One region of the Brevibacillus sp. TJ4 genome, then DNA from elsewhere that is predicted to be linked to it. Evidence: predicted binding sites of a transcription regulator. Region 1 holds the regulator's gene; the other holds the start of a gene.
What was found. Region 1 encodes CtsR, which represses protease genes until heat stress. Its sites were predicted from a motif close to ATGGTCAATAAAGGTCAAACA; they were not measured.

Region 1 (3,415 bases):
TCCTTGTGGGTTCCCCGCAGACTTTTACTGTCGTTCAAGTGGACGACAGCCAATCGGTCCAAGCCGATGATCCGGTCGAATTGTTCGATGACGCCGTCAAAATCGTGGACAATGTCGTAGCCAGCATCGTGAATGTGGCACGTATCCATGCATACAGTCAGTCGGTGGTTATCTTCCACTTTCTCGATGATCGCGGCGATTTCTTCAAAATTGCGTCCGATTTCCGTACCCTTGCCGGCCATCGTCTCCAGCGCGATGTTTACGTTGGTGTCTTTTACCCCGCTCAGTACCTGGTTCAATCCTTCGGCGATGCGGGCAATGCCGAACTCGACATCCTTGTCTGTGTAGGCGCCCGGATGGAGAACGATATTTTTCACACCCAGGTAGTCTGTCCGGCGGATTTCTTCCTGGAGAAAGCGTACGGCCAGTTCAAACGTATCTTCTTTATAGGAGCCGAGATTGATAATGTAAGGGGCGTGGACGACGATCTCGTCGATGTTGTGCTTGTCCATCACCGCTTTCCCTTCGTCTACGTATTGCTCCTCAATCGGTTTGCGCCGCGTGTTTTGCGGGGCCCCGGTATAAATCATAAACGTGCTGGAACCGTAACCGACGGCTTCTTCAGCGGCATTGAGCAAACCTTTGCCGGAGAATGAGACGTGTGATCCGATTTTAAGCATAGTGATTCCATTCCTCCTTTGGGGGATGTTCCAGATCAAAAAGCACTTACCTAAAAGTAACGCATTCTGGCCATTTCGTCCAATCTGATCCGCGAATGGCTCGGGCTTGTTTTTGGGTGGCGAGGAATGCTTTTCCCTCATGTCACAATTATGGTAGGCTATCCACATACATATCCACAATGAACACACCCACAGTTTGGAAAGAATAAAGGAAAACCTTCTGGACGATAACAGTCAGGAAGGTGTGTTCGATTCGAGTTATCGTGTTGGGAGGAGGAACCGTTTCTTGGCGATTTCCTATGCGATCCTGTTTGACATGGACGGCACGCTTTTGCAAACCGAAACATTATCGACCCCGGCCTTCCAGCGGACCTTTGACCAGCTTCGCGAGCAAGGAATTTGGGATGGTCCCACTCCGAGCGAAGAGCAACTAGTCAGTGTACTGGGGATGACGGTCGAGCAGGTGTGGAACACTTTGCTCCCCGGAGCAGTCGAAGAAGTCCAGCATGCCGCCGATCGCTTGCTGCTGCAAAACGAAATCAAGCTGATCCACGAACGGGTGACAGAACTGTACCCCGGAGTGGTGGAGACGCTGCACCATTTGCATGAGCAAGGCATCCCGTTGTTTGTAGCCAGCAACGGCCAGGAAAAATACATCGAGGCGATCTGCGCCGAGTACGGACTGACTGACCTGTTCACCGATCTGTATTCGGCCGGACGTTTTCAGACCCGCTCCAAAAACGATCTGGTCGGCAAGCTGCTGCGCGATTACGAGATCAAGCAGGCGGTCATGGTCGGGGACAGACGCTCCGACATCGAAGCAGGGAAGGCGAACGGCCTGTTTACGATCGGCTGTGATTTTGGCTTTGCCGGGGAGGGCGAGCTCGATGGCGCAGACAGACTTATCGCCAGCTTCAGCGAGCTGCTGAACCATTTGCCACCACCTTACAAACCGCAACATAGGCAGTCCTGAAACCATTCCGTCCGGAGTGGTTTTTTGTTTGATTTAAGCGCAGATAATTTGCCTACACTAGTACATGTAGAAGGACGTAAGCAAAGTGCAGCGACCACTTGCAACGATACAGCAAACGCATTATAATTAAAGTCAAAGATAGTCAAAGTCAATAGTCAAACCACATTGGATAGGAGGCGGTGACATGCGTAATATCTCGGACATCATTGAGCAGCACTTGAAAAACATCATAACCGAGAGTCCCACCGGTTCCGTCGAGATTCAGCGTAGCGAAATTGCCGACCTTTTTCAGTGTGTGCCATCTCAGATCAACTACGTCATCAATACTCGCTTTACCTTGCAAAAAGGGTATATCGTCGAGAGCAAGCGCGGCGGCGGCGGGTACATCCGAATCCGCAAAGTCCAGATCGTCAGCAAGGCCCGCTTGCAAGAGCTTTTGACAGAAGAACTGATCGGCGAAAGCATCACCCAAAATGTCGGGAATGCGATTATCGAGCGATTGCTGGAAGACGGTTTGGTCAGTCTGCGGGAAGCGACGTTGATGAAAGTGGCAACCTCACGCAATGTACTGACGATCAAACCGGAGATTCGCGATCGATTGCGGGCAAATATTTTAAAGCAGTTGATTGCCGCGATTTTGTCAAGGTGAGTATGGTAAGGGAGGGATAGTGATGAACTGTGAAGAATGTGGGCAAAGACCGGCTACGCTTCATCTGACGAAAATCGTAAATGGAGAAAAGAACGAATACCATATTTGCGAGCAATGTGCGCAGGAAAAAGGGGATGTATTCACCGGCTTTCACAACTTCAGCATCAATAATCTCCTGTCAGGGTTGCTAAAATTTGACCCGATGCAAAAAAATGGGCGCGATTCGGCGGCAAACAAGCCGATCCGCTGCGAGACATGCGGACTTACCTACGCGCAGTTCAGCAAAAGCGGTCGATTTGGTTGCAGCGATTGTTACACATTTTTGGGCGATAAGCTCGATCCGCTTTTTCGCCGCATCCACGGCAACACCCAGCACATCGGCAAGGTACCGGAGCGCACGGGCGGACAGATCAAAATCCGCAAAGAGCTGGAGCAGTTGAAAAGTGCGTTGCAACGCTATGTTGCCAGCGAGGAATTCGAGAAGGCGGCAGAGATGCGCGATCGAATCCGCGTACTTGAACAAAAAATGTCACAATCGTAACAAGGGAGGTTAGCTGGTCATGGGCCTACAGCAGTTTATGCAAAACCCGTGGAGCAATTGGATGAGAGGCGAAGGCCCTGATTCCGACATCGTGATCAGTACACGGTTGCGTATTGCGCGCAACTTGCGCCAGCATCCTTTTCCGCTCTTGGCTACAGATTCCCAGGCGGAAGAAGTAGTAAGAAAAGTAACCGAAGTAAGCAACTCCGAGTCCATGCGCAAGCAATACAACCTGCAACTGATTCAAATGGATCAGGTAAACCCTTTGGAAAAAAAGGTGCTGGTCGAAAAGCATCTCATCAGTCCACATCTGGCTGAGGAGTCCAGAAAAGGGGCGGTCTTGCTAAGTCCTGATGAATCAGTCAGCATTATGATAAATGAAGAAGACCATATTCGCATCCAGGTGCTTTTGCCGGGCTTTCGCCTGAACGAAGCGTGGGAAGTCGGCACGAAAATGGATGATATTTTCGAGAAGCAGTTGACGTACGCGTTTGATGAAAAACGAGGCTATCTCACGAGCTGCCCGACCAACGTCGGCACAGGGATACGCGCTTCTGTCATGCTGCACTTGC
Region 2 (3,415 bases), 620 kb from region 1:
TCCCCCTCTTTGCTATGTGGACAAACTGTATACCTAATTGTATGACAAATGGGAAAATTTGCAATAGAGATTTGTGTTTTCAATAAAAAATAACTCACCCAATAAAGAGGACCGCCTACGCATTGCTGGAGCGGTCCTGCTTGCTTTGCCATCGTTTTTTATATCAGGTATTGATACACACACAAATAATATATGTCCCTCTTACTTTTGGATTGGAAATTCTACTTGATACGTCTGGCTTGCCTCGTCATACGTTACCGTAGCCCCCAGCTCTGCAGCCGTAAAACCGAGCGGGACGAGGACGGCTCCCGGAATCGTCCGCAGCGGATGGGGCACCCGGGTCTCTTCGCCATTTTTATAGGCGAAGGTGCTGTCTTTGTACATGCGCAGCGCATACGTGCCGTCTTTTGCAATCAGGACGGACTCGATCATGTTGTCCCATGCTGCCGAGCCGCCCAAGGCAGTAGCGAGTTTGCTTGCGTTGACGTAGACGACTCCGTTTTCGATGACGATTTCTCCCTCGAACGCTCTCCCGTTCAGTTTCACATTCGCTTCCTGGCGCACGCCTGTCGTCACGCCGAGTGCCGCTGTCGCTGCCACACTTCCCGTCAGCAAAGCAGCCGTGAGCAGTAGAGCTGATACTTTTCGCAACATCGTTATACACTCCCTTTTTGTCCATACTAATGAGAAGTATGTAAAAGTCCTGTTCATACCATATGAAGCGTTTTTCTGTTTCATACCACCTGTGCTTTTGCGGCTGTCTATCCCGCGAACAGGTGTTTTTGTGCACAATCTGTGGATAACTATGTGGATAAGTGTAAAAGGAGGATGTTGACGATAAAAGGCGAACGTCTATATCTGATTTATCAGGAAGCCAGCGACGAGGAATGCCTGCTCACCATCCAGCCGTACGCGGATGAACAGGCTCTCGGCGAAGCGATTCAGCAATTGAAAAACAAGGAAATCGACGACTACACGATCATCAAGGGAAAGAAGATGACTGCCCAACTGCGCCTCACGGTAGAGCTGTCCGACGCGGAGGAAGGAGAAAAGCCCGCAGACGAAGAAACGTGAGCGAGGAATTTCCTCACGTCCGATGTTTAAGCGAGGAAGAACTGGCAAACATGTGTAGGGAAGGGATACATAGAAGTGTTTGACCTTTATTGACCTTTAATTGCCTTTTGTGTATGATATTCTTACAAAGAGAGGAGGAAGACTAGATGCACATGAATTTGATTCCAACCGTTATTGAACAGACCAACCGCGGTGAACGTGCTTACGATATTTACTCGCGCCTGCTCAAGGATCGCATCATCTTTCTGGGTACCCCGATTAACGATACAGTAGCGAATATTGTGGTAGCTCAATTGCTGTTCCTGCAAGCAGAGGACCCTGACAAGGATATTCATCTCTACATCAACAGCCCTGGCGGTTCGATTACAGCCGGTATGGCGATCTACGATACGATGAACTTCATCAAACCGGATGTCTCCACCATTTGCGTGGGTATGGCTGCCTCGATGGGGGCATTCCTGCTGGCTGCAGGGGCGAAAGGCAAGCGTTTTGCCCTGCCGAACAGCGAGGTTATGATTCACCAGCCTCTTGGCGGTGCACAAGGGCAAGCGAGCGATATCGAGATCGCGGCCAAGCGGATTTTGCGAATGCGCGACCATCTGAACCGCATCCTGGCTGAGCGGACTGGTCAGCCACTGGAACGGATCGAAAAAGACACCGACCGCGACAATTTCCTGTCTGCTGCACAAGCGGTAGAGTACGGCCTGATCGACAAAGTCATCACGGCTGAGCCTACCGACAAGGACAAGAAATAAGCGCAACGAATAACGAAAACACCCGCTGCCTGCAAGCGGGTGTTTTTTCATGCCATTCGCCTATGGCGTCGCCGCAAATTGCGGGACGAGGCGAATGATTTTGTCGTCGTCCTGGGCGGGATTCCCCCTGCCGTCGCGGTTGTTGGTCAACACGTACAGCGACCCGTCAGGCCCTTCGTACACATCCCGAATCCGTCCGTACTCGCCGGGAAACAACGGTACCACTTCCTTTACCGTGTCGTCTTCCAGGCTGATGCGCAGCAGTTGTTGCCCGCGCAAGTTGGCGACCAGAAGCTGCCCGGCCCACGGTCCCTCGCTCACAAACGTCATGCCCGAGGGCGCCCACGTCGTCGTGCCGCTGTGAACGATCGGGGTTTTCATGCCGTCTGCCTGCTCGTCACCGCGGATGTTCGGCCAGCCGTAATTTGCGCCCTTTTCGATCCGGTTGATTTCATCGTGCGCCGACGAGCCATGCTCGGAGCTGTACAACTGACCATTGGCCTGATTCCAGGCGATGCCCTGCGGATTTCGGTTTCCCCAACTGTAGACTGGTGAATTCGGAAACGGATTGTCTGCCGGAATGTTGCCGTCCAGATGGAGGCGGAGAATCTTGCCTGCCAGACTGGCGGGGTCCTGGGAAAGCTGCGGATCGCTGGCATCGCCCGTAGTGATGTACATCATCTGATCGGGACCGATCTTGATCCGTCCGCCATTGTGGATGGAATCACCGGGAATTCGGTCGATCAGCACTTTGTCGACGTAAGCCCGGTTCGCTTCTTCCCGCAAGCGCAGGACGCGGTTGTACGTCTGCTCTTCTTCGCGGTACGTATGGTAGACGTACAGATAGTGATTGTCGGCAAACTGCGGATCGAGAGCGAGTCCGAGCAATCCTCCTTCCCCCTGGCTGACGAACGGCGCCGGGAAAGAAATCAGCGGTTCCTCAAGCAGCTTGCCATCCGCGATCACCCGTACATTCCCGGGTCGCTCCGTAAAGAAAATCCGCCCGTCTTCTGCGATCTCGATCGCCCACGGCACATTCAGATCAGCAGCCAGCACCTCCGCCTGATACGGCAGTTGCTCCTCGACTGGCTGTTCGCTTGCCCCCGTCCCCGGGACCTGCTGTGTCGGCTGCTGTTGCCCGCCAGTACCCAGACTCGTTTGCTCGCACGCCATCAAGAGCAGACTTCCGACGAGTGCTGCCATCACAAATCCTTTTTTCTTCATACCTCTTCCCCTCCCTGCAGAACCTGTATTCCTTCTTGCAACGATCCCCTTCATTCCCGTCTCACTTCTTTTTGTCCAGTATACAAACCGCAGCAGCTCTTTTCCATCCCTGACGCGGAAAAGCCGAGCATCCGGGCACATCGGCTCCGGTCACTCGGCCTGTATCATCTGTTTTGCGGCTGTTTCTCGCTACTCGTCCTCTGCCTGTTTCGCCGCAGTCGCTCCCGTCATGGTGTCGACGGTCGATCCTTCGATCAGACCGTTCTGGTCCGTGACAAGACCGCCGCCCAATCCCTCGTTGACCATCCTGTCGATATCCATGTCGTACTCGTCGCGTCCTTCCCAATCCGTGTCTGAAGCGT

Region 2: a site for CtsR is predicted at 1,151-1,171, ahead of clpP (ATP-dependent Clp endopeptidase proteolytic subunit ClpP). Genes of this name have one in related genera too.

What each region holds. Positions count from the first base shown of each region.
Region 1 is NZ_CP185865.1:4,182,136-4,185,550, reverse strand. It holds gene ACAF76_RS20605 (deoxyribonuclease IV) at 1-680, opposite strand, end outside; gene ACAF76_RS20600 (HAD family hydrolase) at 967-1,653, shown strand; gene ACAF76_RS20595 (CtsR family transcriptional regulator) at 1,838-2,302, shown strand; gene ACAF76_RS20590 (UvrB/UvrC motif-containing protein) at 2,325-2,843, shown strand; gene ACAF76_RS20585 (protein arginine kinase) at 2,863-3,415, shown strand, end outside.
Region 2 is NZ_CP185865.1:450,246-453,660, reverse strand. It holds gene ACAF76_RS02040 (copper amine oxidase N-terminal domain-containing protein) at 202-654, opposite strand; gene ACAF76_RS02035 (hypothetical protein) at 829-1,074, shown strand; gene clpP (ATP-dependent Clp endopeptidase proteolytic subunit ClpP) at 1,227-1,829, shown strand; gene ACAF76_RS02025 (PQQ-dependent sugar dehydrogenase) at 1,890-3,053, opposite strand; gene ACAF76_RS02020 (hypothetical protein) at 3,243-3,415, opposite strand, start outside.